2 regions of the Pseudoalteromonas sp. APC 3893 genome follow, and region 1 is predicted to be linked to the other one. Evidence: predicted binding sites of a transcription regulator. Region 1 holds the regulator's gene; the other holds the start of a gene.
The links. The regulator sigma-54, encoded in region 1, starts transcription at its own class of promoters, with help from an activator protein. The targets are predictions, from matches to a motif close to GTTGGCACGNNNNTNGNNT.

Region 1 (16,221 bases):
ACGGATTAAATCTTCACTGAGGCGGGTGTGCTCTCTAAGCGGAAACGCAATATTGTCAAAAACAGACATATCGGTAAATAAGGCGCCACTTTGAAATAGCATGCTCATTTTGGTACGCGCTGCATAAAGCTCTTTGCGCGTCATAGTTGGGATATTATCACCTTCAAACAAAATAGTGCCGCTATCGGGTTTTAATTGACCACCAATTAAACGTAGCATGGTAGTTTTACCAATACCGCTGGGCCCCATAATGGCAGTGATCTTGCCTTTCGGAACGCTAAAGCTCATATTTTTATATATGCTTCTATCGCCCCGTGAAAAGCTTACATCCTTGATTTCTACTATTGGTTGCGACAAGTCGCTCTCCATTTCTATTTTCACTACTTCCCCTATTTTAAGGCTTTTTACGCAAAGATGGAAAAAACAAATCGTAAAATTTTGTAATATTCTATGTAATAACAGCCTAAGCCTTACTGAGACTGACTTAACCTAACCTTAAATAAATTTTTCTATGCTAAAAATAACGACTTACTGAGATATAGACCCGATTCTTTTATTTATACTTTCAGGTTGGCTTTTGTTACTATTTACCGCAATCTGATATTGAATAATTGGCGTAATGTAATGGTGACTTCTTTTGTCATTTTAATTCTTGGATTTGCAGGACTTGTTTGGAGCGCAGATCGCTTTGTTTATGGTGCTGCAGCACTGGCAAAAAATTTCGGTGTCCCCACTTTAATAGTCGGTTTAACTGTTGTTGCTATGGGCTCATCAGCGCCTGAAATGATGGTTTCGGCCTCCGCCGCGCTTGCCGGTAAAACGGATACTGCAGTTGGCAATGCAGTCGGTTCAAATATCACTAATATTTTGTTGGTATTAGGCATTACCGCCTTGTTGCGCCCGCTTTCGGTATCTTCCACAACACTCAAACGAGAAATGCCGCTGGTGTTACTTATTTCGATTGCTGCTTGGTATGTGTTTTCAGATAACTACTTCTCATTTGCCGAAGGCATTGCGCTACTAATTGCATTTATTGTTTTTATTGCTGGGCTTATCATCATTTCGATTCGCGCTAAAAACCAAGCTGATGACCCATTTGTTAGTGAAGCCTGTGATGATGTGCCAGATAATGTTCCAACTAAATCAGCACTATTTTGGCTCGTCGTCGGCATGGTCGTACTTCCTTTAAGCTCTCACTTTTTAGTTGGTTCAGCTGTTGATATTGCAAAGTATTTTGGCTTAAGCGATTTAGTCATCGGCTTGACTATTATTGCTATCGGTACCAGCTTGCCTGAACTTGCAGCTTGTATTGCAGGGGTGCTAAAAAACGAAGACGACTTAGCATTAGGTAATATTGTTGGCTCTAATATTTTTAACTTACTGGCCGTTTTACCATTAGCGGGGATTATAAACCCTTCGATTATTGACCCATCTGCGGCAAACCGTGACGCGCTAATTATGATAGGTGCCACCATCGCATTAATCGCTATGTCCTTGAGTTTTCGAGGGGCGCGCCGTATTAATAGAGTTGAAGGTGGCTTATTATTAGCCGCGTTTGTTGCTTATCAAGGTTATATTTTTAGCCAAGTAGCTTAGTACCGAATAAATTGGACAACACAATGACGCAGTTAAATTTTATTGAACAAGGAAAACGAGTACTTGATATTGAACGTCAAGCCCTTGTTGATATAGCTCAATACCTAGACGAAAACTTTAATCAGGCCTGTGAGTTGATGTATCAATGCCAAGGCCGAATTATCGTTGTCGGCATGGGCAAGTCTGGCCATATTGGCAATAAAATTGCTGCCACATTAGCAAGCACCGGCACACCGGCTTTTTTTGTTCACCCTGGTGAAGCGAGCCACGGTGATTTAGGTATGATCACCCGTGATGATGTAGTCATGCTGATATCTAATTCTGGCGAAACCAGTGAAGTGCTCAATATAATCCCAGTGATTAAACGCATTGGCGCTAAAATGATCGCAATGACCAGCAATCCAACATCGTCAATGGCAAATTGGGCTGATGCTCATGTATGCATTAAAGTATCTAAAGAAGCCTGCCCTCTTGGTCTTGCGCCAACAGCAAGCACCACAGCAACACTTGCTATGGGAGATGCAATAGCCGTAGCACTACTTGAAACTCGTGGCTTCACAGCCGATGATTTTGCCTTATCGCATCCGGGCGGAAGCTTAGGGAAGCGCCTATTGCTGTGCTTAAAAGATTTAATGCATGATGGCGCCTCAACGCCTATTATTAGAGACACGCAATGCATTAAGGACGCTTTAATAGAAATGTCAGCCAAAGGCCTAGGCATGACAGCAATTGTGGACAACCGTGGCCAACTCAATGGTTTGTTCACTGACGGTGATTTACGTCGTATTTTAGAGCAACGTATCGATATACATAGCACGCTTATCAGTGAAGTCATGACACGCTCATGCACCACGGCAACTGCCGATATGCTTGCCGCCGAAGCACTTAATATTATGGAGCGAAAACGTATTAACGGTCTTATTGTCATTGATGAAAATCGTCACCCCATTGGTGCACTAAATATGCAAGACTTGCTCAAAGCAGGAGTGTTATAAATGCAATTTTCTGACTTATACCAGCCATTGAGCTTAGATGCTCAAACCCGCGCTAAAAAAGTTAAACTGCTGATCTGTGATATTGACGGCGTATTTTCTGATGGTCGAATTTACTTAGGTAACCAAGGCGAAGAATTAAAAGCATTTAATACCAAAGACGGCTTTGGCATTAAAGCGCTTATCAACGGTGGTTTTGAAGTGGCTGTGATCACAGGGCGTCATTCACAGATAGTTCAGCAGCGGATGACTAGCCTAACAGTGCAACATATTTATCAAGGCCAAGAAAATAAGCTACAAGCCTATCAAGAACTTAAAGATAAGCTGAACGTAACCGATGAGCAAATCGCCTATATTGGTGATGATGGCCCAGATCTCCCAGTCATGGAGCAAGTTGGCTTTGCAGTAGCAGTGAACGATGCACACCCGTTAATCAAACGCGTATCGCATTATACCACTATGCTACCGGGTGGGTTTGGCGCTGTACGAGAGCTCACTGATTTATTAATGCTTGAAAACAAAAAATCGCTAACCAGCGAAGGCACCAGCTCATGAATAGTGCGCGTTTAGTTTTAAGCGTATTATTTATTGGCTGTATGGTTTGGCTTTGGTATCCATACTTTAACCAAACAAACACACAACAGCTCGTTGAAGAAGATGTTATTGCCAAGCCAGACTACACAGCAGTGGCATTAAAACAAACAGCCTTTGATGAGCAAGGTAAAATAAGCCACAAAGTTACTGCTGCTAAAATGGAACTATATCAGCAGTTAGGATTCACGTACTTTGAAGAACCTATTTTCACTTTATATAATCAAGAACAAATGTGGCAAATTAATGCAGCAGAAGCCACATTGTATGAAAATAACCAGCTGGTTTTAGAAGGCAATGTGACGGCGAAAAATCTCACAAGCAATGCCATGATAGATCACATTAATGCCGATAACATCCAAGTTGATATTGAACTTCAAACAATGAGTTCAGAGCAACCTGTTGAGTTGGTCGGCCCTAATTTAAAAATTACTGGGCGCGGATTACAAGCCGACTTAAAAGCCGAAGTAATAGAACTAATTAACCATACGCGAACCATATATTATGACCAATAAACTAGCCAACATATTTATCATTCCAAGCTTACTCATTGCATTTTCGAGCCTTGCCCAAGATACAATGCCACCGGCCGATCAGGTCTCAATCAGCGCGGATAAACAACAAGCTCAGCTGAAATCTAATGTCGGTATTTTTGAAAAAAACGTTGAAATTATTCACGGTAACCGCCGTATTAAAGCTGATCGCCTTGAAGTACATAAACGTGAAGACTTAGGCGATAACAAACAGTTACTCGTGGCCACTGGCAAACCTGCATACTTTGAAGAAAAACAAGCCGATGGCACCCTAATGAGCGCCAGTGCTGAGGAAGTTCGTTACGATGTAGCAAAGCGCCTGCTAACTTTAATTGGCAACGCGAAAGTAACCCAAGCAGGGCAAAAAATTAACGCTAAAAGCATCACCTACGATATGGAACAGCAACTAATAAGTGCTGAAAGAGGCGAAAACTCAAATGACCGCGTGCATACAATTTTAGTACCTGTCGATAGCAAAAAATCAAAAGGCCAGCCATGAGTACATTAAAAGCCGAGTTTTTAGCAAAAAGCTACAAGGGCCGCCAAGTTGTAAAAAGTGTTGGCTTAGAAGTTAGTGCTGGGAGTATTGTTGGTCTGCTAGGCCCTAATGGCGCAGGTAAAACCACCACTTTTTATATGATTGTTGGCTTAGTGCCGAGCGATAAAGGTAAAATTAGTATTGATGATAACGATATTACATTATTGCCCATGCACAGCCGTGCTCGCCTGGGTATTGGCTACTTACCACAAGAGTCGTCTATTTTCCGTAAGCTGACCGTTTACCAAAACCTCATGGCGATTTTAGAAACCCGTAAAGAACTAAACAAAACAGCCCGTGAAGAAGCTTTGGATAGCCTACTTGATGAATTTAGCATTCAACACATTCGTGATAGTCAAGGCATGGCATTGTCAGGTGGTGAACGCCGCCGTGTTGAAATTGCGCGTGCTTTAGCCGCAAATCCTAAATTTATTCTGTTAGATGAGCCTTTTGCTGGTGTTGATCCCATTTCAGTGTTAGATATAAAGAAGATTATCGAGCACCTTAAAAACCGTGGCATCGGTGTACTAATAACCGACCATAATGTAAGAGAAACCCTTGATGTTTGTGAAAAAGCCTACATAGTTTCTCATGGGGAGTTAATTGCGTCAGGAACTCCTGAGCATGTACTTGCCAACCAAACAGTTCGCGATGTATATCTGGGTGAGCAATTTAGGCTATAAAGCAACGCTCAGCTAACTATCTGCTAAACTAAATTATGACAACACAATAAAAGGATTGTTAGAGATAAATGAGGCAATCACTCCAGCTGCGCATGGGCCAGCAACTTACAATGACTCCACAACTGCAACAAGCAATTCGCTTATTGCAGTTAAGTACATTGGATCTCCAGCAAGAAATTCAAGAAGCACTCGACAGTAACCCACTGCTTGAAGTCGAAGAGCAAGAGTTTGGTGACGAAACGGCTGGCAAAAATGAACAAAAACAAGATACCGAAGACGTCACAGTAAGTGCTTCTGCCGATGAGACACCAAGCGAATACGAACAAGAAAGCAGTGAAGCACTTAATAAAGACACAGTAAGTGACGATATGGCTATGGATGTGACCTGGGATGAGTACATGAGCGCCGCTCCTGCCAGCTCATCAGGCCCGATGCCTGAAGATGAATCTATTTATCAAGGGGCTTCAACCGAAACCTTGCATGAATATATTATGTGGCAGTTACAGCTAACCCCATTTAGTCCGACCGACGAGGCGATTGCGATTGCCATTGTCGAAGCTATCGACGATTCAGGTATTTTAACCTTAAGCTGTGAAGACATTGCTGAAAGCCTAAATAAAGATAATAACGAAGAAGAAATTGAGCTTGATGAAGTTCAGGCGGTTCTAAAACGTATTCAGTTGTTTGACCCAATTGGTATTGGCGCACGTAGCTTGCAAGAATGTTTATGTATTCAACTAAATCAATTTGACCCCGCAACTCCTTGGATTAGCGAAACAAAAATGATTTTAACTGAACATATCGATTTATTAGCCAGCCGCGACTACCGAACTTTGATGAAAAAGACTAAGCTTAAGGAAGATGAGCTTAAAGAAGTGATGACACTCATCCACAGTCTAAACCCAAAGCCTGCGGATAGCATCGTACGTGAAGAATCTGAATACGTTATTCCAGATGTCTCAGTAAAGAAAATTAAAGGCCGTTGGATTGTTGAGTTAAATCCCGATAGCATGCCTAAAATTAGAGTAAACAGCCAATATGCGGCTATGTCTCGCTCGGTTAAATCGAGTAGCGACAGCCAGTTTATTCGTTCACACTTGCAAGAAGCAAAATGGTTTATAAAAAGTTTAGAAAGCCGTAATGACACATTACTCAAAGTAACCAACTGCATCGTTAAACAGCAGCAGGGATTTTTTGAACATGGTCCCGAAGCAATGCGCCCTATGGTATTAAACGATGTTGCTGAAATGGTCGAGATGCATGAATCAACCATCTCACGGGTTACCACGCAAAAGTACATGCACACCCCAAGAGGAATTTTTGAGTTAAAATATTTTTTCTCAAGTCATGTAAGCACTGAAAACGGTGGGGAATGTTCGTCTACAGCGATCCGTGCATTAATAAAAAAATTAATTAGCGCAGAAAACTCAGCGAAACCATTGAGTGATAGCAAAATTGCAGATATATTGGCAGAGCAAGGTATCAAAGTAGCTAGACGTACAATCGCAAAATATCGCGAGTCACTGGCTATTCCACCGTCAAATCAAAGAAAGAGCTTGATTTAAGGCGTAAAAAAACAAAGAAGGAAAATGCTTATGCAACTGAATTTAACTGGTCGTCACGTAGAAATTACCGATTCACTTAGAGACTATGTACACAATAAGTTTGCAAAGCTTGAAAGGCACTTTGATCATATAAACAACGTGCACGTCATTTTAGACGTAGAAAAGCTAAGCCAAAAAGCAGAAGCCACAATACACCTCAGTGGTGCTGATTTATTTGCTTCAACAGAACACCAAGACATGTACGCTGCGATTGACGCCCTAATAGATAAACTAGATCGTCAAGTTATCAAACACAAAGAGAAGCACGCTCGACACTAATATTATGAAACTAAGTTCACTTACTTGTAAGGACTGCAGTAAAGCTGCGGTCCTTTTTAATAGCAAAAAACGAATTTTAGAATTTATTAGCCAGTTGGCTCATGAACAACTCCCTCACCTTTCAGAACAAGAAATTCTTAACTCGTTACTTAATCGAGAGAAACTAGGAAGCACAGGTATTGGCCGTGGAATTGCTATTCCTCACGGTAGAATAACGGGTGTTGATACACCATTAGCACTGATACTAGTGAGTGAAACGCCCATTAATTTTGATGCGATTGATAATCGTCCTGTTGATATATTTGTGGCACTCGTCGTACCTGATGGTGAGAGTCAACTTCATTTAAAGACCTTGGCCACAATTGCTGATAAACTTAACGATAAAGATTTTTGTAAACAATTACGTAGCGCTAAATCAGACCACGACTTATACCAAGTTATTGTCGAGCAGTCATAAGAAAGTGAAGGAGTCATTACATGGAGTTAATTATCATCAGTGGGCGCTCGGGTTCTGGTAAATCTGTTGCCCTTCGCGTATTAGAAGATCTCGGTTATTATTGTGTTGATAATATTCCTGTGAACTTGCTGCCTTCACTCGTACGAAGCGTTTCTGATAACTATGATAAAACAGCAGTTAGTATTGATGTGCGCAATCTGCCAAAAGAACAAGAAGAGTTTAATGACATTCTTGAGTATTTACCTGGCTTTGCAAACCCAACTTTATTTTATTTAGACAGTGACGACCAAACGCTGATCAAACGCTTTTCTGAAACTCGCCGTTTGCACCCTTTATCGTTAGATTCTCTGCCCCTTGATTTGGCTATCAAACAAGAAAAAGTATTGCTTGATGTATTGATCACTCGTGCTGATTTTATTCTTGATACAACAGAGTTGAGCGTTCACCAATTAGCAGAATCAATTCGTGAGAAGATTTTAGGTAAAAAAGATAAAAAGTTAATTATCACTTTTGAATCTTTTGGTTTTAAGCACGGTATCCCTAAAGAAGCTGATTATGTATTTGATGCCCGATTTTTACCAAATCCACACTGGGAGCCAGAGCTAAAGCCACTTACAGGCCTAGATCAACCAGTCAAAGATTATTTAGCTAGCCATAGCATTGTGCAAAAATTTACATGGCAAATTCAAACTTTTGTACAAACCTGGCTACCTCATTTAGAGCGTAATAACCGCAGCTATCTAACTATTGCCATTGGTTGTACCGGCGGGCAACACCGCTCTGTCTACTTAGCGCAAACTATAGGTGAAAGTTTTGCAATGAGTCATAGCAATGTAAAAATTCGTCATCGTGAACAAGAATAATATCTGCTATAGGCTTTGATATGCATTTAGAAGACACTTTTTTAATCAAAAATAAATTAGGATTACATGCACGAGCTGCCAGCGTTTTAGCTCAGCTCGCGCTGAAGTTTGACGCGACTATTACCTTATATCAAGACGATAAACAAGCTGCTGGCGACAGCGTTTTAGCTTTAATGCTACTTGAAAGCAGCCAAGGTAAAGAAGTTAAAGTAGTCTGTGAAGGGCCAGATGCCGAGCCGGCATTAGCGGCAATAGGTGAGCTAATCGAGCAACGCTTTCACGAACATGAATAGCGCACTTTATTTAAAATTGCGTTAAACTAAATAACGATAGGAAAGCAAAAAACGCTAGCTTACTATCACCCTACCCAACCGAAAATTTGTTACCTAAGGACGCCAATGCCAGAAGCTTTTGAACAAGATTACCCACTACAGCAATTAAAACAAGTGACCAAGTCACTCAATAGTGGTCAATTTGTTCAAGTTAGGCGAATGTTGGCAAAAACAGCTCCTTGTGACACAGCACTATTACTCGAATCTTCCCCGCACAAGATCCGTAAACTACTCTGGCAATTAGTTGATCCTGATGTACAAGGTGATGTCTTAGAGGAGCTTTCTGAAGACGTACGATTAGGTATCATCGCGCAAATGGAGCCGAAGCATATAGCTGCGGCGACAGAAGACATGAGTCATGATGACTTAGGAGAGGTTTTAAGAAGCCTACCTGATACCGTCTACCAAGACGTAGTTGGGGCCATGGATAGCCAAGATAGAGAGCGTGCAACACAAGCACTTTCATATCAAGAACGCTCTGCTGGCGCTCTTATGAACACTGATACGGTGACTATTCGTCCTGACGTTACAATTGATGTGGTGCTTCGATATTTACGCCTACGCGGAGAGTTACCGGAAGGTACCGATGACTTATACGTTGTAGATAAACACAATTGTTTTCTCGGTGCTATGTCACTCACAACGCTTTTGACTAACCCGCCAGATAAAATCATTCGCGACTTAATGGATGAAGACTGCGAATCAATTTCAATCGCCATGGATGAAAGCGAAGTTGCCCAACTATTCGAGCGACACAATTGGATATCGGCACCCGTCGTTGATGATAATGACCATTTGCTTGGCCGTATCACGATCGATGACATTGTTGATGTAATCCGTGAAGACGCTGAACACAGCTTGTTAAGCTTAGCAGGTCTTGATGATGAGGAAGATACTTTCGCTCCCATATTAAAAAGTTCGAAGAAACGTTCTGTGTGGTTAGGTGTAAACTTATTAACAGCTCTTCTGGCCGCTATAGTAGCGAGTTTTTTCGAAAATACCTTGGCTATATTACCGATCCTTGCGGTACTAAACGGCATAGTGCCTTCAATGGGTGGCGTAGCAGGTAGCCAAACTTTAACTTTAGTGATCCGCGGTATTGCTGTAGGCCACATCAATCAAACAAACCAACGCTTTTTAATGTTAAAAGAGCTCGCAATTGGTGCAATTAATGGCATGGTATGGTCTATTTTAATCGCCGGTGTTGTAGCTATTTGGCAATGGGATTTTAAACTGGGTGGCGTTTTAGCGTTTGCTATGTTTATGAATTTGGTTGCTGCAGGTATTGCGGGTGCTAGTATTCCATTACTACTCAAAAAGATGAAAATTGATCCTGCGCTCGCGGGAAGTGTTGTATTAACAACAATCACAGATATTGTTGGCATATTCGCCTTTTTAGGTACTGCGACTTGGTTACTTATCTAGGCTCTTCGAAATTTAATAGAATCGTTTTTAGACGTGTTCATAAGTGCATGCTCTCAATTAGATAAGCATGCACTTATGATTTAATGGATACCATCCTAGCAATCTCCCTGTTTATTCTAAAACTACGACAACAATTTACTAAGTAATTTGTTCCTCCTTGCCACTTATCCATCGTGATACCTTCAATCCTTGTCACTTATCCATCGTGGTACATTCAATCCTTGTCACATCCACCGTGATACATTCAATCCTTGTCACCTATCCATTATGATACGTTCAATCCTTGTCACCTATCCATAATGATACATTCAATCCTTGTCACCTATCCATTATGATACGTTCAATCCTTGTCACCTATCCATAATGATACGTTCAATCCTTGTCACTTATCCATAGTGATACGTTCAATCCTTTGATCATGAATCCATAAATTGCTTCCACTGCTTAGCTGTCCATAACGCCATTGCACATTCAGCTTTTCTTTGCTGAGAGTCCTTTTGTACATGTTTCATAACTCCTCCTTGTAAGACTTGTATTGCAAAGACTTAGTTAACGTCTGGCGATTATATAAATCGCATGAATTAAACCTGGAATATACCCTAGTAATGTTAACAAAATATTAATCCAAAACTGTGCCCCTAGACCAACTTGTAAAAAAACACCAAGTGGTGGGATCAACACTGATAGTATAATTCGTATTAAATCCATTGTGATCGCTCCTTGCCAATTTGCTAAAATGCATAAGAAAGCCCAGCCTAGCTGGGCATTTCATAATAAGTGATTATTCAGCAACAACAGTTAATTCATCAACTACATCGCGAACATCTTCAGCATTTTTAGCAATTTTCATCGCTAGCTGTTTTTCAGCTTCTGACTCAACAGTACCTTTAAGTGTAACTACACCCTTATCAGTATCTACGTCGATATCTGTACCGCCAACTTCTGAGTTAAATAAGAAGCGTGTCGTGATCACCGTACTAATTTTTGCGTCTGTTAAATCGCTTTCAGTGTCATCAACATCAGATTTCATGCGTTTGTGGTCGGTATCAACATTTTTAACGACAGTCAGTTCGTTATCAACATCATTAACACCATCAAGGCTTAATACAAGCTCTTCAGCAAGCTCTTTGTCTAAGTCGCTTTCCACTTTACCTGTTAGCACAACCTTGCCATTTTTTACGTCAGTGTTAATGTCAAAGTTGTTAAGATTAGTGTTCATTAAAAGAACTGTTTCTGCCTTACCATCAATCCAAGCATCTTTACTTTCATTTTCCCAGCTGCTTGCTTGTGCACCCATAGCTGTTGTACCAAGAACTAAAGCCGCAATCATAGATTTGTTAAATGTTTTCATAATCTTTCTCCTTTTGATTAAAGACACTTAAGTTAATGCGAACATCAAGCCAACTTTTAAATAATTACAAATCAATCACTTAGAATGGCCTGGTATTTTATAGCTATATTCACCTGGTAATAATTTACAAACAATTCGGTAATTTGTTCTGCCTGTGTCAGATTTACCATTTAGTCGTTGTTTTTATTAATCTGTCGTTAATATTACTACTTAAAAATTGAGTGTGAAAAATAAGCAACTGAATTTTAAGAAGTTAATTATTGGCCTGAGCTTTGCTTTAGTTATCGTAGTTAAAAAATAATACAGCCATTACATAGGGATACCCGTCATGACAGTTAAAATAGAAGATCGCCCAATCGAACAAGTACGCGAACAAGTTATTGATCAATTAATCTATAACTACAGTCATGGGGTAATATCTGCAGAAGCATTCGAACGTCGCTTAGACCAAGCTATGGCCGCAACAGACAACTTAGTGTTAATGGAGCTAGTAAGTGATTTAGATTTAAAAGCTGATACTAGTTACCAAAATGAAAAACGTGCGCAGTTTAGCCCTTATTACAGTAATCAAAGCCAAGACGAAGCATTACACTTAAGAAGTATACTAGGCTCCAATGAGCGTAGTGGTCAGTGGGTCGTACCCAAAGAAATTCATATAACGAATCTATTGGGTTCAATAGAGTTGGATTTCACCGATGCAATTTTTCAGCACCAGCATATCACTTTGCATGTTAACTGTTTATTAGGTAGCGATGAGATATACGTACCAGAACATGTGAATGTAGTGTCTAAAATATTTAGTGTTGTTGGCAGTGTTGAAAACAAATCTGTATCACTGAACAAACTACATGGCCCGACTATTACTATAGAAGGCAAAGTGATACTCGGCTCAGTAGAGATAAAAGTAAAACGTACCATTAAAGAAAAGTTTGTCTCCTTTGCCAATAATTTGAAAGCCAGCTGGAAAGATATGAATAAATCTTAAAGCTCCCTCCTACATATAAATAACCGTAGGAACAGGCTTCAGCCGTGATGATATTTAGATTTGCGATATATGAAACCCATCGGCGCTAAAGCGCTCTCCTACGTATAAATAACCGTAGGAACAGCTTTAGTCGTGATTAATTGGATTTATATCATAAGTCATTATTACGCTCTTTAGGTATGTCACTGAGGTATTCAACAAACTCAACTTCAAAACCGGCAGGGTCAATAAAATACACATTTTTACGAAAAGGGTTTTCTGCGCCTGCTTTATCAATACTGTAGCCCGCAAGCTCTAAACGATTAATAACCGCTGCGATGTCATTTGTAACATATGCAAAGTGTGCCAAGCCGACCTGATGACCTGTTAAATCTCGGTTTTTTTGCTCTCCATTATCACTTAATGCTAAGTAGTGATAATCGTCGCCAAAATGCAGCCATTGTCGTGGTTTCCCATGCCAAGCACCTTTACCCTGACTTCTGATATACCAATGTGGAAATGCTGCTTTATAAAAGTGCAGCATTGCGTCAACGTCATCTACAACTAAATTCACGTGCTCTAAATACATAATAAAATTCCTTTATTTAAGTAGTTAAAGCTAGCTTAAAACCTAAAGTTAAGTTGAGGTAAAGTGTTTTTATAAATGAAAGGTATTAGGCTCTAGGACCCTAGAACCTAGTCATGTAGTTTATAGCCTTTAACTACCGGCTAGCTTCCCGCTACTTGCATTTCTTCAATCAGCACTGAGCCTGTTTGAATTCCGCCACGGCGCTCTATATCGCCACCTAAACCAACAATGGCTTTAAACATATCTTGCAGCTTGCCAGCTATAGTAATTTCACTTACAGGGTATTGAATTTCACCATTTTCAACCCAAAAACCAGCTGCACCGCGAGAGTAATCACCAGTTACAGTATTTACGCCTTGCCCCATCAGTTCGGTCACTAATAAACCTGTGCCCATGGTTTTTAGTAACTGTGCTAAATCTTGGTGAGTTTGCTCCACAAGCCAATTATGAATACCACCAGCATGACCTGTCGGTGTCATATTCATTTTTCGAGCTGCGTAGCTGGCTAATAGATAAGTTTGTAATTCACCGCCTTGAATAATTTCACGGTCAATGGTTTTCACCCCTTCACTATCAAAAGGTGTCGATGCGAGCCCTTTTAAAAGGTGAGGACGCTCAGAGATATTAACAATATCACTAAATACTTGCGTACCTAGGCTGTCCATTAAAAAGCTCGATTTACGATATAAAGCACCGCCACCAATTGCAGATACTAAATGGCCAAATAATGAATTAGCAATATCAGCACGAAAGATAACTGGCACTTTCATCGTGCCCAGCTTTTGGCTATTTAATTTAGCTAACGTTTCAGTTGCAGCCTCAAGTCCAACTGCTGCGGCATCTTTCAAACCACTTTGTTCGCGAGACACGGTATACGCTGAATCACGCTGCATTTGCTCGCCATCTTTACCAATAACCATAGTACTGATGCTATGTCGCGTGCGCGGGTAACCAGCAATTAAACCGTGGCTGTTACCATATACGCGCAGGCCTTGGTGAGATGAAAAACTCGCCCCGTCTGAATTAACAATTCGCTCATCGGCATTAAGCGCAGCTTGCTCTGCACTATGACAAAGCTCAATACCCTGCTCAGGACTCACATCCCAAGGGTGATATAAATCGAGATCGAGCGGTGCAAACTCTAATAGTTCCTTATCTGCCACCCCGTTGTGCGGATCATCTGACGTAAACTTGGCAATATCGATGGCTTTTTCAACTACAGTGCGCAAAGTTTTCGGATTTAGGTCTGCTGTAGAGGCTGAGCCTTTATGATTGCCGACATAAACACTGATGCCTAAACCGCCATCTTGATTAAATTCAATGGTTTCAACTTCGCCCATACGAGTGCTAACAGATAAACCTGAGGTGCTCGACATGGCCGCTTCAACACCTGTTGCACCCAGTTTTTTTGCGTGTTCTAACACTTCTGCTACGGCGTCTTTTACTTGAGAAATTTGTGTATAAATAGGATCTTGCTGTTGGCTTTTCATGTTCATAGGTCCTGCGCGGCTATCACTTTTAATATAGTTTAAATGCTAACACACCCCGTGCATTGCATCAGCTAATATTAATCATTAAAAGAATCAAGTATAATGATTCCAGTTAACGATCTTATATGAGCACCCCATGGCGAAGAAAAAAGGCAACCCTGCTGAAATTGAAGAAGAAATTATTTACGTATCGAAAAGTGAGCTTAAGCGTGATGCGCAAGAGTTTCATCAGTTAGGTTCTGATATTGCTAAAATGGGCAAAAAGCAACGTGAGCGCTTACCTCTAAATGATGATCTAAAAGAAGCAATGGTTGTTGCTGATAAGATAAGCAATAAAAGTGACGCTTACCGTCGTCACCTAAATTACATCGCTAAAACGCTACGTACCGTTGAAAATATCGATGAGATCAAAGCTATCATCGATATTATGCTCAATAAAAATAATCAAGCCGAAGTAATGATCAAAAAAGTTGAGCAGTTACGCAGCGACCTGATTGAGCAGGGTGATGATCTAATCAATGAAACGATTGAGCAATACCCAGCACTTGAGCGCCAAAAAATGCGTCAACTAGTAAGAAACGCGGCAAAAGAAGTAAAAGCTGAAAAGCCAGCTCGAAGCTATAAAGAGCTATTTCAGTACTTAAAAGACACCATGATGTAATTTCTGTTAGCAGGTTTAAGTTATTAAACTTTAACCTGCTTACAAATTTTATAACCCTAAGCTACCACGAATGGTTTGCATCTGCTGCTGTAAGCGTTGATGTATATCTTCTACCAAATGACTTGATTCACTGACTTGCCCTTTCATGTTCTGCATCGACTCACTAAAATTTTCTAGTAATGCATTTTGCTGTTTAGCTAACTCCATTGCTTCAAACGCCACTTTATTTGCATCTTGAGCATTACTGGCAACTCCTTCAGAGTTACGCTTAAGATCATGTGCATTATCCGTTTGTAACTGAGCATCATCAGCAAGTGCTGAAATTTGTGTCGAAACCATAGTCGAGTTTTCGCTTAACAAATTAAGCTGATCGTTTATATCACTCAACGAGCCCTGTGTTTGGCGAGCAAGCTTACGTACTTCGTCTGCCACTACCGCAAAACCTCGGCCATGTTCACCAGCACGAGCTGATTCAATCGCCGCATTTAATGCTAATAAGTTGGTTTGCTCAGCAATGGTGCGAATTACCTCAATAACCTGCCCTACATCTTGTACGCCACTAAGCAGCTCTTGTAAGCTTTTAAGGCCACCATCAACACGCTGTTGAGTATGTGAGCTGGCACTGAGCATGTTTTCTGCAAAGCCTAAACTCTGCTCCATAGCCGCATATGTTTGCTTTGCATTATCCGCTACTTGGCTATTAATATTATTTACCTGATCGCCTATATGCTGAATATCACTCAATAAAGCTTGGTTTTGCTCAACTTGCTGGTGACTATCATTGGTTTGCTGACTAATAGTATGTAAATGCTCACTCATCTCCTGCATAAAGTCATTTATTACCTTAAGCATTTGCGCGCGTTCATCTGCCTCGCCACGTTGTCGCTCAATTAACAGGTTAAAATAAGCGGCAATTTCCCCCACTTCTGTTTTAGGGTTATTACTTTCAATATTTTTAAGTTCATTACTTTCAATTAAAAAAGCAAAGCCATCACGCAGCTGCCTTAAAGGAGTGAGCACCTGATTTCGTTGAACTATATAAACACCAATAGCCAAAATAACTAACATACTAATCGCTATTGCAAACACAACCAGTACTTGCTCTTTTAACGTCGCTTGCTCAGCGCTTAGTTGCTGCTCTGCATTGATCACGGTATCCGACAACAAGGTAATTTGTTTGCGTAAATCTTCTATCCCTATTTGGCGTTGTTGGGCTTGCTCAATAGTGCTTGCTAAGTCTCTCGGGTAACGATTAGGCCAACTACTTAATTCA
Region 2 (16,221 bases), on a different contig from region 1:
TGCGGGTAATGCTGGGCAGCAAACTGCAAATGCTGTTATAGATAGTTTTAACCCTGAGATCACCATTGACCAAAGCAGCTTGGTATTAACCCAAGATACAACACCACTTATTAGTGGTACATCAAATGAAGCGAATGCCACTGTCGAAGCTACCTTTACGGATGCAAATGGTACTGAACATATTGTAACCGTTACTACGGATGCTCAAGGTGATTGGCAAGCAGCAGCAAACACTGCATTAGCTGAAGGTGTCTATTCGGTGAAAGCAACGATCACAGATATAGCTGGTAATCAGGGGGAAGACAGTAAGACTGGAGGAGAAATAGATATTACACCGCCAGAACTGGCGATTGTCCCCTCATTTTTACTTGGTAACTTGGTTTCATTATCTGGTACGTCAGACCTACCTGAAGGGAGTATAGTTACTATTACTAATCATTTGGTTGGTGGTGCAATTGGTTTACCTTATACCGCAACAGTTGATGCAAATGGTGATTGGAGTGTATTAAACATCTCTCTTTCATTATTAAACCTTGCGTATGTTGAAGCCTCTGCAACTGATGCGGCAGGTAATACCACCACCATCAGTACCTTAGATTTTGATAATACGGCGCCTGAACTTACGTTATCGACCCCTGCACTGACTATGGATAATACCCCGACGATTAGCGGAACCACTGATTTAGGTGAAGGTGCGCAAGTAACACTTGTGGTCACAGGGCAAGGAGTTGCAACACAGACCTTTAATGCGACAGTGCAAGCGAATGGCAGTTGGTCGGTTAATGTGCCACAAAGTTTAGGAGATGGACAATATACGGTTCAAGCGAGTGTGCGCGATGGCGTTGGTAACTTAACCGAGCAAACAGCTAGTGGTGTAATTGATACTACTGCACCAAGCTTAGTCCTTAATGCAACGGCGAGCACCAGTGATGATACGCCGCTTATCAGTGGCACCAGTAATTTAACTGGTGGTGAGGTTACTGTCACTATAGACGGGCAAACCTTAACAGCGTCGGTGGCACAAACTGGGCAGTGGCAAGTGTCGGCGAGTACACTCACCGATGGTACCTATACCGTCACTGCAACGGTTACCGATCAAGCAGGAAATAGTACAACGCGTACAGGTAATATCACCGTAGATACAGTTTCACCAAATATTACAGTGGCCAGCCAAGGCTTAGTCAATGATGCTACGCCAATAATCTCAGGAACGACTGATGAAGCACAAGGTAGTACGGTTTCAGTGGTAATCGTTGACGGTAATGGCGATACCCATAATTTGACCGCAGTAGTTGATATTAATGGCGATTGGCAAGTTGAAGCCGATGCCCTTCCTGAGGGGGAGTACAATGTTACAGCATCAATTACCGATGCAGCAGGGCTCACTTCAAGTGTTACAACAGCCGGTGAAATAGATACCGTTGCGCCAGTTGTGACTGTAGATGCTGTAGGCACAATAAATCTTGCAACCCCAACAATTACAGGTAGCAGCGATGAGCCCGCGGGTAAAGTGATCAGTGTTGATGTAACTGACAGTACACAAACTTATAGTTATACAACTCAAGTACAAGCTGATGGTCGTTGGTCTGTGGATGTTCCAGATAACTTAGAGGATGGTAGTATCAGTGTTGTTGCCTCGGTTACCGATTTAGCAGGTAATACAAGTACATCAGATAGTGTAACTGGCGTGCTCAATACTAGCGCCCCAAGTATAGGCATTACGCCTTTAGCGGCCACAAATGATACCACCCCAGATATAAGTGGTACGAGTGACGCGCCAAATGGCAGCACTATTAATTTAGTGATCAGTAATGCCGGTGGTGATGTACAAAGCTTTACCGCCACTTTGAATAGTGGTGTATGGAGTGTAGAGATCCCTCAAGCGTTGTTAGAGAGCAGCTATACGGTTTCAGCGAGTGTTACCGAATTAGGTTTAACGTCGTCAGCTTCAACATCACTTGTGATTGATTTAACCGCGCCAACACTTGAAATAACATCGGCATTGTCTTCTGCTGATTCAACTCCGTTAATATCAGGTACCAGCCTTGATGCACCGTTGGGTTCTACTGTTGAAGTAACAATACTCGATAGCAATGGTGTTAGCCAAACTGTATCTACCCAGGTACTTGAAAATGGTAACTGGAGCGTTGTTGCAAGTACGGCGCTTACTGAAGGTGATGCTCAGGTCAGCGCTGTGATCACCGACACCGCAGGTAACAGCAGCAATGATACAATTACACTCAATATGGATTACACAGGACCTGTAATCTCAGCAACAACACCAGCGATTACCAATGATTGGACACCGACCATAAATGGTTCTATCAGTGGTGCACCGGCAGGCACTTTAGTGACAGTGTTGGTTACTGACAGTGCTGGTAATGCACAAACACTGACCACAACATCTAATGCCGATGGTAGCTGGGGTGTTGAAGTAATTAATGGCTTAGCTGATGGCACTTACACTGTTAATGTCAGCGCTGACGATGGGTTAGGAAATGAATCGTCAGCGCAAAGTACAGGCATCATAGATACGGTAGTGCCAGAAGTCGCCATTACCAGTGGCTTAGCTTTAACTTATGATACGAGCCCACTGATCACAGGAACGTCAAGTGAAGCGAATTCAGAAGTGGTAATAAGCTTTGGCGGCTATCAGCAAACAGTTACAACCGATAATGATGGTAACTGGTCTGTTTCATTAGGAGATGATATCAGTGATTTTCCTGCAGGGTTATCGGATGGCACGTATACGGTAAGTGTTAGTATCGAAGATGCTGCGGGTAACATGGGTACTGCATCAGGCAATGGCTTAATAGTTGATACCACTCCTATTGAGTTTAATGTGACGGACTATAATCCTGGTATATTGGGTCTGCTACTTCCATCTGTAGAAGGAGAAGCACCATCAGGAACTGAAATATATATCATCGGAGCTAGTTTAATTGGCGTAGGCTTATTGGGAATTGATCTTGATGTATTAGAAGGTTACCCAAGTACGACAACTGACGCCAACGGTGAGTGGAGTTATACATTATCCTTATTGGACTTGGACCTGTTAAGTGGTGAAGATTATTATTTCTTAACAATTGATCAAGCAGGAAATTACCTTGTTAAAGATACAGACAATCAGGATTTTTCCTCTGGCAATATTAATGATGATCCAGCATCAATCAGTGTAGAGGCAGATCAGAGCATAGCTCAGACAGAGATACCAGAATCAAGTGTTACCTTCAGTAATGAAGTATCACAAAATGAAAGTATTGATTTAAGTCGTATCTTAGCTGCTGACAATACCGTTAGTAGTGAGTCAGAGCCATTGGATTTAACAATCAATGATGTACTGAGCGATGCTGAACAAACGGATTTGCTAGCCTTAGACTTAGACAGTGAAGCTAGTAGTATTGCTTTCAGTGGAGATACATCGAAATCTGCTGAGCCCGCGATCGATGTGCAAAACCAGTCAGAAGAGATGATTAAGAAATTAATTGAAAGCGGTAATAATCAAATCGATAGTTAATGAGTTAAGTAACGAAAATATAAAGCGTGGGTAGTTCACTTCCCACGCTTTATTATATTAATTTCGTGAGCAATTTAGTTATTACGCAGGATTGATTTTATAAAATTACAGTGAATTACAGTAAAACAGTCTTGATCAGAAGCAGAGTGTTCATTAAATAAATAGTATTGGCGAAAAAGAAAAGGGTGTTACAAAAGGGTATTTTCTAGACGTTAGAACTATGCTTTTAAATTATGAACGATTTTGCTATTACCATGCACAACACTACCGCCTTGGTCATAGGTCATAGAAGTAGGAGCGCCAATTAGAATATCTTTAAGTTGTTTTACGCTTAATTGCGCTTGGTGCGCTGCGTGTGCGTTAACGTCGTTTTTCTTTTTACACGTTTCTAAATGTTTACGAACAGCAGAAATTAAATCAGACACTTCTTCTGATTTTGAATCATTACTTGCAAGTAGAGTGCTTAGCTCTTTATCAAGGGTTTGGATCTTGCTAAGAAAAGACAACTTTTGTTGTGCTATCTCTTTTAGCCCTTCGCCTCGGCGCGAAGCTATCGCTGTAAGCTCATCGTCTAAAATTTCAACTAATGAAGTTAAGCAATTTAACTGCATAGTCAGTTTTGAAGCAATCAAGCTATTATGATCAGCCATAAACATCAAACTCAAATGCAGCTATGTTTTTAGCTAACTTTTCAGCATCAATTTGGTATTTACCTTCACTGATTGCTTTTTTAAGCTCTGCAACTTTATTACTATCAAACCCAGAAGACTGTTGAGCCTTATCTTGTAATGATTTAAGTTGTTGTGCTTGTGGCGTTAAGCTTACAGAGTCGGTAGTCGCTTTTGGTGCAGCTCTTTGCGCCGACTGTGTATTATTGTTTTGCAAATCAACTTTTTGTTGCTTAGCATTGGCCAACACATTAGGCTGTTGCTGACCCTTATTTACTTGGCTTACCATGATATTAACCTATACATAATCCAACATATGCCTATTTATCGGCATGCATGATAGATACTTTAGCATAAATTTGAAAATTTAAATATTTACCTGTACAGACTCAACACCGTCTACACGGGCATTTAAAACTTTCCCAGATTTTGCATTTTTTACTTTTACCTGTTCTCCTAAAGTACCATCTTCTAGGGCTAAACCGGAAGTTTTTATTTTTAATCCTCGGATCGTTGCAAATATAGTGACGTTGTCGCCTTTACAAACCATGCAAATTTGGCTCAATACAACAGGCAAACCGCTGCGAATATTGCGCTTACTACGGCTTCCAATAAGAACTGACTCATCTTGCAAATGTTGTACTCGAACAAAGTGTTTTGGTCTCATTTCAACACTCAGGTGATGAGCTTCTATAACTTCACCTCGTGTTAAGTGTTCAGTGGCAACTACAATTGGTTCAAGCTCAGTAATACGGACGTGTACGTATTGACTCCAACCTTGTATATCTCCACAGTTAATTTGTACTGTTACTTGTCGATTAAAAGGAGGGGCTGTTGGTACGCTTAAAGACGGTGACGTTGAACAGCTGCGATCGGGTATTCTGCTATCTAAAGCAAGCGCATTAATTTGCGTTTGCTCATTATTGATTGGCTTTAATTGATCTCTTATGTACGAGATTGCAAGTGTTTGCAACTTTTCTTTGCTATATATTTGCCCATAGACAGGTGAAACTAGGCATAGGCTAGCAAGAAAATAAAAAACACTGTATCTTCGGCTTTTTTTTAACAAACTCATAATGTTTCGACTATGCTTATGGTTGAAAACAGGGTATAAATATTTAGCGTCAATTATTAGACGCTCCCACGATGTAATGTAGCTTTAAATAGAGAAAGCAATAATTGTTCCGTTTTTTTAGCTTTCTTAGGAGATTGAAATGGCAGGCATTTTAGACTCAGTGAACCAGCGTACTCAGTTGGTTGGGCAAAACCGCCTTGAATTATTATTATTCAAATTAAGAGGGCGGCAGCGCTTTGGTATTAATGTGTTTAAAGTGAGAGAAGTACTGCAATGCCCTCCTTTAACGAATATGCCAAAATCAAATGCGTATATACGGGGTGTTGCTCATATACGCGGGCAAACTATTTCTGTTATCGATTTGTCTATGGCCGTTGGTGGTCCTGCTATCGAGAACATTCAAGACAGCTTTATTATTATTGCTGAATATAATCGCTCAGTTCAGGGCTTTTTAGTTGGAGGTGTTGAGCGCATCGTCAACATGAACTGGGAAAAAATCATGCCGCCTCCATCTGGTGCTGGCCGATACTCATATTTAACCGCAGTCACCGAGATTGAAAATGAGTTAGTTGAAATTCTCGATGTAGAAAAAATCTTAAATGAAATTTGCCCAGTAAACACCGAGGTTAGTGCGGAAATTGCAAGTGATGGCGAAATTCAGAAAGACTTGGGAGAGCGTATCGTATTTATAGCTGATGATTCAGCTGTTGCTCGCAATCAAGTGAAACGTGCACTTGAACCTCTCGGCGTACAAACGGAACTTGCAAAAAATGGTAAAGAGGCGCTAATTCGCCTTCGAGAAATCGCAGAGCTTGATTGTAAAAACGATATTACTGAAAGAGTCGGTTTATTGATTTCGGATGTTGAGATGCCTGAAATGGATGGCTACACTTTAACTGCAGAGATAAAAGCAGATCCTAAGCTTGCACCTTTACATGTGATTTTACACACATCTTTAAGTGGTGTGTTTAATCAGGCTATGATTGAAAAAGTAGGCGCAGACGACTTTATCGCAAAATTCAACCCGGATGAATTAGCTACAGCAGTAAAAAAATGGGTTCATTGTGACTAATTTTGATAGGTGGTGTTACGTTGGAAAATAAACATTTACAGCAAGGCGAGTACGATCAATTCCGTACCTTTTTAGAGCAGCAGTGCGGTATTGTGTTAGGCGATAACAAGCTTTATTTAGTAAAGAGTAGACTTGCGCCTTTAATGACTCGTTTCAATGTTGAATCGTTATCACAATTAGTGAGTAAAACACTCAGCCCCCACGAACGGCAACTTCGCGCCGCCGTAGTTGATGCAATGACCACCAACGAAACATTGTGGTTTAGAGATCAATACCCGTTTGAATTATTACAAACTAAGCTATTTCCAGAACATAAAGAACTACGCAGGCCACTAAAAATTTGGTCTGCGGCAAGCTCTTCTGGTCAAGAGCCTTACTCTATTGCTATGTCTGTTGCTGAATTTCAGGCTAAATCCCCTGGTGTTTTAAAAATGGGGGCGCAAATTGTCGGCACTGATATTTCAAATACAATGCTTGATATGTGTAAACATGCAGAATATGACTCGTTAGCACTCGCGCGCGGTTTATCTGCTGAGCGACGGAAAAAGTTTTTCAAAGACAGTGGCAACGGCATGGCCCAAGTGATCGACCCGATTAAAAAATTAACCAGTTTTAGGCACTTGAATTTACTTGACTCTTACGCCTTGATGGGAAAGTTCGATATTATATTTTGTCGTAATGTGTTGATTTACTTTTCACCTGAAGTAAAAGCTAAAATTATTGCGCAATTTGCGCAGGCACTAAACCCTAAAGGATATTTGTTTTTAGGTGCCTCAGAGTCGATGTCGGGACTCAGTACAGAGTTTGATATGGTACGTTGTAATCCAGGTATTATTTATCAAAAGAAATAGTATCCTCAGCTATTTCTAATTAATAAAAATATAAAAACGATGGCCAAAAGCCATCGTTTTTCCTTGTTATTTAATGACTTAACCATCCCTTTTTTGAGGTTTTATATTGGCTCACCTTTTGCATTAATAAGCTTAAGTCAATTTTTTGGAGATGGTTATGGCTATCAGTTTTGATAAAGCTTTTGGGGTTCACCCTCACGCAATGTTGATCCGTTCTCAACGAGCCGAATTATTAGCAACCAATATTGCCAATGCTGATACGCCTGGCTATAAGGCGAAAGATGTTGATTTTGCCTCCGCTTTAAAAGCGGCAAAAAGCCACCAACAGGGCGGCAATAACATGGTAACAACCGATGCTAAACACATTTCTGGTGGTAGCCGTTATGTCGGTAATAGTGAAATGTTTCGCTCGCCAAATCAAACAGATACAGGTGATGGTAACTCAGTGGACATACAGGTGGAACGAAACTTGTATACACAGAACTCATTAGAGTATCAGGCAAGCCTGCAATTTATGAGTAGTAAAATTAAAGGCCTTAAAAAAGCCCTCGGTAGTCAAGGAGCCTAAGCATGAGTTTATATAACGTTTTTGATATTTCAGGTACCGGTATGAGCGCGCAAAATGTGCGTTTGAATACCACGGCCAGTAATATATCTAATGCTAATACTATTAGCTCAAGTCAGGATCAAACCTATCGAGCGCGCCACCCTGTTTTTGCTGCTGAGCTGACAAAGGCATCAGCGTCGCAAAGTAATCAACAGGGGTCGTCTGTAGGCGTTAAAGTACTAGGTATTGTAGAGAGCGATAAGCCACTGCAAATAGAATATAACCCTAATCACCCCAGTGCGGATGAAAATGGGTATATCTACAAACCTAACGTTAATGTTGTAGAAGAAATGGCTAATATGATTTCTGCCTCACGCTCTTATCAAACAAATGTGCAAGTTGCTGATGCAGCGAAGCAAATGCTAAGTAAAACACTGTTGCTCGGGCAGCGGTAATTGAGGAAAAGTTATGAGTAACGATATAACTACAACATCGTCGACTTATTTAGATTCGCTTAAGTGGCAAGAGAACCAAGTATCGACGGAAGAGAAAAGTGATGCGTTAACGCAAGAAGATTTCTTTTCCTTGCTTACACAACAGTTGTCGTTTCAAGACCCTAGCAAACCAGCTGATAACGATCAAATGATTGCACAGATGACTAATTTTACTATGGCTGAAGGGATTTCAAACCTTAACTCAAAATTTGAGTCTTTGGCGGCATCAATGACCTCAAACTCTGCGTTGCAAGCATCTACTTTGGTTGGTAAAAAGGCCTTAGTAGGAGCTGATTCATTAGACCTTAACAGCAGTGGTAAAGCCTCAGGCATAATTGCTATTGAAAGCCCTGTTAAAGATTTAAAGCTTAGTATCACAGATGATTCGGGGCAACTTGTAAGAACTATTAATTTTGATACCCAACCTGCAGGTGGCTTTCGTTTTAACTGGGATGGTAAAAATGAAGCCGGTGAGAGCCTTCCACCAGGTGAATACAGTATAAAAGCTGAAGGCAGCATGGGAGAGGAGTTTACCAGCTTACCAGTTGCTACATATAAAAACATTGAGAGTGTAAGTATTAATGGTGCTAATGGCATTATTATCAACACTAAAGCCGGTGCGATTAAGCTGACTGATGTCGCAGAAATTGCATAACACATTTAAAGTATATTTTCAGCCGAAGGCTAAATATTAACAATTTAGAGGTCACTTATGAGCTTCAATATTGCGTTAACAGGCATCGCTGCCGCACAAAAAGATTTAGATGTTACTGCTAATAACATCGCTAATGTAAATACAACGGGATTTAAAGAGTCACGAGCTGAATTTGCAGATGTATATTCATCTTCCGTTTTTACCTCGGGTAAAACCAAAAATGGTGATGGGGTGCAAACAACGTCTGTATCTCAACAGTTTCATCAAGGTTCAACACTAGGTACGCAAAATTCACTCGATCTAGCTATCGGGGGAGAAGGTTATTTTGCTCTTAGTTCAGAGTTGGGCTCGCAAGATCAAACATTTACTCGTGCAGGGGCGTTTAAATTAAATAAAGATAATTTTATTGTTGATTCGCAAGGTAACTTTTTACAAGGGTTCCCTGTTGATGCATCAAGCGGAGACGCGACTTCAGTGAGTTTGAGCACATCTAGTGCGATTCAAATTCCTGATTCTTCGGGGGCTCCGCGCGCTACAACAAATGTGTATTCATCTTTTAGGTTAGATTCAACTAAAGCAGCACCGTCAATTACACCATTTGATCCAGGCCAATCTGGCTCATTTACTCATTCTACCTCAACGAATGTTTATGATTCGTTAGGTGAATCGCATACTATGCAATTGTACTTTGTGAAAACAGATGCGGCTGTTACAGGAAATGCTAACGAATGGGAAGTTTATTCGACATTAGACGGTCAAGTTGTCAATCCAGATGGCACCCCGCAAGGTGCTACAGGGCCATTTACTCCTATTTCAACATTTCAGTTTGATGCAAACGGGTTACCACTCAATACTAACGGTAATCCTAATGCGGCAAGTACATTTGATTCAGTGGTCTTCGATGGTACTAACCTGACTGGGATTTTAAGTAACGGTGCTAGTTTCCCTAATAATGTAACGATCAATTGGCGTGATGAAGCGGGCACTTCTTCAAAAATACCTACGCAGCACGCAGGTTCTTTTGAAAATAAAGTATTAGACCAAGATGGCGCAGCAGTGGGCCGGTTGGCAAATATTGATATTGGTGTTGATGGAAAAATAGTTGCTTCTTATAGTAATGGTGATTCTAATTATTTAGGGCAAGTTGCGTTAACTCGTTTTTCAAATTCACAGGGCTTACAACAAGTGGGTAATACATCATGGAAGAAAAGCTTAACCTCTGGTGAGCCGATAGCTGGGGAAGCTAATTCGGGCGCGTTTGGTAAAATTAGCTCATCGGCGCTTGAGCAATCAAATGTGAACTTAACTAATGAGCTGGTCGATTTGATTAGTGCGCAGCGTAACTTCCAGGCTAATTCGCGAGCGCTTGAGGTGAACTCAACAATTCAGCAAAGCATCCTGCAAATTCGTTAATAGCGAATATTATACTAATCCGACACCAAGGCTGCCAATTCGGGCAGCCTTTTTTATTTCTTATCAGTGTATTTTTACTGTCAAATTATTGTGGCACTTATTTTGCATTTATCTCTAATATAGATTTTTTAACGTGAGTCGATGTTATGGATAAGATGGTTTACATTGCAGCGTCAGGGGCTAAGCAAAGTATGCGGGGCCTTGCGCTCAAAGCAAATAACTTAGCCAATGCTAACACCACTGGCTTTAAAGCTGATTTTGCACAAGCAAGGTCTATGCAAGCATTTGGTGAAGGCTTACCTACGCGCGTCTTTTCCATGCAAGAGCGTCCAGGTTCAAATATGACCTCCGGGGGCATTGTTGAAACCGGCCGTGATTTAGATATTGCGATGAGCGATAAAGGTTGGCTAACCGTTCAAGATGCCCAAGGTAATGAAGCTTATACAAAAACAGGTACTTTAAATATTACCCCCGATGGTGCGTTAATTACCAGTCATGGTCGTCAAGTTGTTGGCGCGGGTGGGCCTATTATTTTACCTCTACCGATTGAAAAAGTGGAGTTTAGTGAAGACGGATCAATTCAAGTACGCCCCCAAGGGGCGCCGGCTAACTTTTTAGAAGTGGTTGATCGTTTAAAGGTTATCGAAGCGGATAACACTCAGCTTGAAAAAGGCAACGACGGCTTGTTTCGTCCTAAAGCCGATAAACTAGAAGATGATTTATGTGGCTTTTGTGATATCTCGCAAAACGTAAAAGTTATGAGCGGCACGCTTGAAATGTCAAACGTGAATCCGGTACATGAAATGGTGGATATGATAAGCCATCAACGCCAATTTGAATTACAAGTTAAGTTAATGAAAACAGCAGAAGAAATTGACGAGCGTCATACCCAATTGCTGCGCATTGTTTAACCTAATTGAGAGGACATTAATATGAATCCTGCATTATGGATCAGTAAAACAGGCTTAGATGCCCAACAAACCGATATATCGGTTATCTCAAATAACTTAGCCAATGCCAGTACCGTTGGGTATAAAAAAAGCCGTGCTGTATTTGAAGATTTACTCTATCAAAATATCAATCAACCAGGTGGGCGCTCTTCACAAGACACTGAAATGCCATCGGGCTTGATGTTAGGTGCCGGTGCTAAAGTGGTTGCTAACCAAAAGAACTTTTCTCAAGGTAACATGCTTACCACTGAAAACTCATTGGATTGGATGATATCGGGTTCAGGCTTTTTTGAAGTACTACAACCCGACGGTAATATTGCGTACTCACGTAACGGACAATTTACCACCGATGAAGACGGTCGAATTGTCACAGCAGGTGCTGGCTTTCCTATTCAACCAGAGATGAATGTACCTGATGACGCACAATCAATTACTGTATCGCAAGATGGTGAAGTATCGGTACGTATTGCCGGTGAGGCTGATAACGTGGTGATCGGGCAGCTAACCATTAGTGATTTTATTAACCCATCGGGTCTTGAACCTATTGGGCAAAACCTTTACACCGAAACAGCAGTGAGTGGCGCGCCGGTTCAAGGTAACCCGGGTATTGATGGGTTGGGCTCGATTGTACAAGGCTCACTTGAAACATCGAATGTGAATGTGACTGAAGAGCTTGTGAACTTAATTGAAACACAACGTATTTATGAAATGAATTCAAAGGTAATTTCAGCTGTTGATGAAATGCTTAGTTACATTAATCAGCAACTTTAATGAGTAAGGGCAGCATTATGCGTAATTTAATCATTGTCTTTAGCGGGGCATGTATATTAAGTGGCTGTATGACCACTCAAAATACCCACGTGGTTCAGGATGACCCATATTATGCGCCAATGTACCCAGAGCCTGTGACAGAGCAAGTTGTGCCAACAGGTTCATTGTTTGACAGTTACTCAGCTAACGACTTGTACTCAGATAAAAAAGCGCTTCGAACTGGCGACATTATTACGGTAAAACTACAAGAGTCGACTCAGGCCTCAAAAGCCGCAAAAACAGAAACCGATAAAGAAAGTAATGCCAGTCTTGATCCTGTTGTTGGTTTAGGTGGTTTACCCGTTAATATTGGTGGAGATAGCATGCAGTTTGGTATCGGCTCTGATTCCTCTTTTACAGGTGATTCCAAATCTAATCAATCGAATAGCTTGTTCGGTGATATTTCAGTTAATGTAATGCGTGTTCTACCAAATGGTAACTTAGTGATACGTGGTGAAAAGTGGCTAACCCTTAATACAGGTGAAGAGTTTATTCGCCTAGAAGGACTTGTACGGCCACAAGATGTGACGGCCGATAATACAGTAACGTCAAACCGGATTGCGAATGCGCGTATTCAATATTCAGGTAAAGGGCAAATGCAAGAGTCGCAAAGTGCTGGTTGGCTAACACGATTCTTTAGTAGCGCGTTATTCCCTTTTTAAAGGACATTGGATATGAATGGTTTTAAGGTATTTATTGGTATTTGTCTGCTTGGGTGGCACTTAACTGCCGCTGCTGAACGCATTAAAGATGTTTCTATGGTAGAAGGTGTTCGTTCAAATCAACTTGTTGGTTATGGCTTGGTTGTTGGTTTACCTGGTACTGGCGAACAGAGCCGATACACAGAACAAAGCTTTAAAGCGATGCTCAATAGTTTTGGCATCACAATGGACAGTAGTTTAAAACCAAAAATTAAAAATGTGGCCGCTGTTGCTGTTCACGCTGAATTACCGCCTTTTAGAAAACCAGGGCAAATGATTGATATTACAGTTTCATCAATCGGTAGTGCGGGTAGTTTACGTGGCGGTACGTTACTGCAAACTTTCCTTAAGGGGGTTGATGGTAATACCTATGCAATTGCACAAGGTAGCTTGATTGTTGGGGGCTTAGGTGCAGAAGGCGCAGATGGTAGCCGAGTAGTTATCAACACACCCACGGTTGGGCGTATTCCAAATGGCGCAATAATTGAGCGAGCGATTAAAAGCCCATTTATGCAGGGGGATTACATTACTTTTAATTTAAACCGCCCTGATTTCACAACGGCAAAACGTTTAGAGCAAACAATTAATAATTTAGTTGGCCCAGATAGCGCACAAGCAATTGATGCGGCATCAATTCGTGTAATAGCCCCTCGGGATGCTTCACAACGGGTTGCTTATTTATCTACCCTTGAGAATCTAGAATTTAAGCCGGCAGATACATCAGCAAAAATCATTGTTAATTCTCGCACGGGTACTATAGTGATAGGTAAAAATGTCAAGCTGCAACCTGCAGCAATTACTCATGGTGGCCTAACAGTGACGATTGCAGAGCAGCAAAATGTATCGCAGCCTAATGCATTTAGCGAAGGCGAAACGGTAGTCACCAACCAAAGCATTATCGATGTAAATGAAGACGATTCACGGGCTTTTGTGTTTAACCCAGGTGTCAGCTTAGATGATTTAGTACGTGCAATTAACGAAGTCGGTGCAGCCCCTGGTGACTTAATGGCGATACTTGAAGCCCTTAAAGAAGCCGGCGCAATTAACGGCCAGTTGGTGGTCATTTAGTTTTTTAATTTACTAGGCTCTAGGTAACTGGAGTCTAGCCCCTCTCATTACAACTTCCTTGTTATGGTTTGTTTGGCTCAATTATTGCATTGTTAATTTTATTATTAATTATTGTGTCAAAAAGCTGATGGATACTAATCACCTCGATAAGCAAAACTTTTTTGATTTAGGCAACTTAGACTCTCTACGTCAAAGTGCTTTAAAAAGTGATGCTTCAAGTGACGCGTCAAAAGAAGCCTTAAAAAAAGCCGCGGCACAATTTGAATCTATCTTTACCCAGATGCTGTTAAAAAGTATGCGTAAAGCTAATGAAGCATTTGAAGATAAAGACAGCCCGTTTAATTCAAGCGGGGTAAAGTTTTTTGAAGAAATGCACGATCAACAACTGTCTGTTGAGCTGTCATCTAATGGCTCGTTAGGGCTTGCTGATCTTATTGTGCAGCAATTATCACCAGATGGTAAAGAGTTTATGCCAGGCTCTGTACTGCGCTCGGTGGATGACTTTACCAGTGATAAACGTGCTAACGGCACTATCAAAAATGCAGAGTCAGCAGAGGTTAAACCGACAACAAATATAGACAATACAGCTAAACAAAGTAATAACTTTGATGACGTTGAATCATTTATTAGCTCTGTATGGGAACACGCTAAAACGGCTGCAGAAAAGATTGGCTTGAATCCAGCGGTTATGGTCGCACAAGCTGCACTTGAAACCGGCTGGGGCAAACATATTATTAACAAAGCTGATGGCAGTAGTAGTAATAATCTTTTTAATATTAAATCTGACCGCAGTTGGCAAGGCGATAAAGCCAGTAAAGTGACACTAGAATTTGAACAAGGTATGCCCGTTAAAAAGCAAGCGAGCTTTAGAGCTTATGAATCCATTAAAGATAGTGTGAACGATTTCGTTGATTTTTTAAATGAAAACCCACGCTATCAAGAAGCCCTCGAAAACACAGCAAAACCTGCCGCCTTTTTAGATTCATTACAAAAAGCAGGCTATGCAACCGATCCCAATTATGCTGATAAAATTAAGCAAGTGCTCAACCGCGCTGAGCTTAAGTCATTGGCTAGCACATTGGTTCGCCAAGGAGTAAATTAAAATGTCGTTTAATTTATTTGATATTGCAAGCTCAGGAGTTCGTGCTAACTCTGAATTGTTGCAAACGACCAGTAAAAACATCGCAAATGTAAATACAGAAGGCTACGTACGTGAGCGTACGGAGCATTTGACTATGATTGACAATCAAGTTGGTCGTGGTGAAACGTATAGATTGATCAATGAATTTGCACAAAAACAATTGAATCGTGATACCTCAAATAAAGCTTTTTTTGATCAATTTGTAACAGAAGCTAGTCGTGTTGATACATTATTTTCAGAAGAGTCGAATAGCTTATCTTCCAGTATTAATTCATTATTCAATAATGTACAAGAAAGCCTTAATCAACCATCTTCAACTGTCGCGCGCTCGTTGGTTATGACAGATGCAGAAAACTTAATTGAACAAATGGATCGTTTGTCAGGAATTGTGTTTGATCAAAAAAATGTCGTGAATGAGCAGTTAGAAATATTTGCTGATGAGGCAAACACTTTAGTGCAGAATATTAGTTCGTTAAATAAGCAAGTTGCAGCCGTACATGGAACAAGTAGTGAAGGTGAGTCTAGTGCTATATATAATCAACGGGACTTGGCTATTCGTGAATTATCCGAGCTGGTTGATATTGAAACGTTAGATGGCCCTAATGGTGAGAAATTACTATTTATGGGTACAGGGGAGTCATTAGTTATGCAAGATGGCACATTTAATCTGTTTTCAATGACCGGTGACCCAGATCTAAATTTTAAAGAGCTTCACTTGGATGTTAATGGCGGCAAAGCCGTGCCGCTTGAGGTCGATACTGGCTCCTTGAAAGGCAAAATCGGCGGGTTATTATCATTTCGTGATGATATTTTAGTACCAGCGCAAAACCAGCTTGGCCAAATGGGCCTGGCATTAGCCGATGCATTTAATGAGCAAAATAAACTAGGCATGGATGGCAATGGTGAGCTAGGAGGTGATATTTTTACAATTCCTACAGTTGATGCATTTAATTACCAAGCTAATACTGGTAATGCAACAATGACAGCTACAGTTGAACCTGGCAAAGGTAGTGAGTTGCCAGCCAGTGACTTTATTATTACCTATACGGCGGCTAATACAGTTGAAATTCAGCCAGTAGATAATAAAGGTGAGCCACTAGGTAGTGCAACAACAGCGACTATTTCGGGTGGTGTAATTGACTCAACAACCAACACTTCGACTCCACCTATTGATTTGTTTGGCTTACAGATCAATGTCAATGGTACTCCTAATGCTGGTGACCAATTTCAACTAAAACTAAATTCACAAGCAGCTTCTA

Region 2: flgJ (flagellar assembly peptidoglycan hydrolase FlgJ) is a predicted target of sigma-54. The motif match lies at 13,893-13,911, and genes of this name have one in related genera.

What each region holds. Positions count from the first base shown of each region.
Region 1 is NZ_JASDCD010000011.1:125,712-141,932, reverse strand. It holds gene mlaF (phospholipid ABC transporter ATP-binding protein MlaF) at 1-369, opposite strand, end outside; gene QMA12_RS13700 (calcium/sodium antiporter) at 625-1,596, shown strand; gene QMA12_RS13695 (KpsF/GutQ family sugar-phosphate isomerase) at 1,620-2,591, shown strand; gene kdsC (3-deoxy-manno-octulosonate-8-phosphatase KdsC) at 2,592-3,143, shown strand; gene lptC (LPS export ABC transporter periplasmic protein LptC) at 3,140-3,694, shown strand; gene lptA (lipopolysaccharide transport periplasmic protein LptA) at 3,684-4,211, shown strand; gene lptB (LPS export ABC transporter ATP-binding protein) at 4,208-4,933, shown strand; gene QMA12_RS13670 (RNA polymerase factor sigma-54) at 5,002-6,498, shown strand; gene hpf (ribosome hibernation promoting factor) at 6,529-6,816, shown strand; gene ptsN (PTS IIA-like nitrogen regulatory protein PtsN) at 6,821-7,273, shown strand; gene rapZ (RNase adapter RapZ) at 7,294-8,136, shown strand; gene QMA12_RS13650 (HPr family phosphocarrier protein) at 8,157-8,429, shown strand; gene mgtE (magnesium transporter) at 8,535-9,893, shown strand; gene QMA12_RS13640 (YqaE/Pmp3 family membrane protein) at 10,443-10,601, opposite strand; gene QMA12_RS13635 (BON domain-containing protein) at 10,675-11,244, opposite strand; gene QMA12_RS13630 (LiaF domain-containing protein) at 11,573-12,229, shown strand; gene QMA12_RS13625 (VOC family protein) at 12,381-12,797, opposite strand; gene pmbA (metalloprotease PmbA) at 12,938-14,287, opposite strand; gene yjgA (ribosome biogenesis factor YjgA) at 14,424-14,948, shown strand; gene QMA12_RS13610 (methyl-accepting chemotaxis protein) at 14,997-16,221, opposite strand, start outside.
Region 2 is NZ_JASDCD010000003.1:277,536-293,756, reverse strand. It holds gene QMA12_RS07395 (Ig-like domain-containing protein) at 1-3,517, shown strand, start outside; gene QMA12_RS07390 (flagellar protein FlgN) at 3,736-4,167, opposite strand; gene flgM (flagellar biosynthesis anti-sigma factor FlgM) at 4,160-4,474, opposite strand; gene flgA (flagellar basal body P-ring formation chaperone FlgA) at 4,553-5,260, opposite strand; gene QMA12_RS07375 (chemotaxis protein) at 5,400-6,332, shown strand; gene QMA12_RS07370 (protein-glutamate O-methyltransferase CheR) at 6,353-7,183, shown strand; gene flgB (flagellar basal body rod protein FlgB) at 7,341-7,751, shown strand; gene flgC (flagellar basal body rod protein FlgC) at 7,754-8,185, shown strand; gene QMA12_RS07355 (flagellar hook assembly protein FlgD) at 8,199-8,879, shown strand; gene flgE (flagellar hook protein FlgE) at 8,937-10,292, shown strand; gene QMA12_RS07345 (flagellar basal body rod protein FlgF) at 10,439-11,203, shown strand; gene flgG (flagellar basal-body rod protein FlgG) at 11,225-12,013, shown strand; gene flgH (flagellar basal body L-ring protein FlgH) at 12,031-12,714, shown strand; gene QMA12_RS07330 (flagellar basal body P-ring protein FlgI) at 12,727-13,821, shown strand; gene flgJ (flagellar assembly peptidoglycan hydrolase FlgJ) at 13,949-14,923, shown strand; gene flgK (flagellar hook-associated protein FlgK) at 14,925-16,221, shown strand, end outside.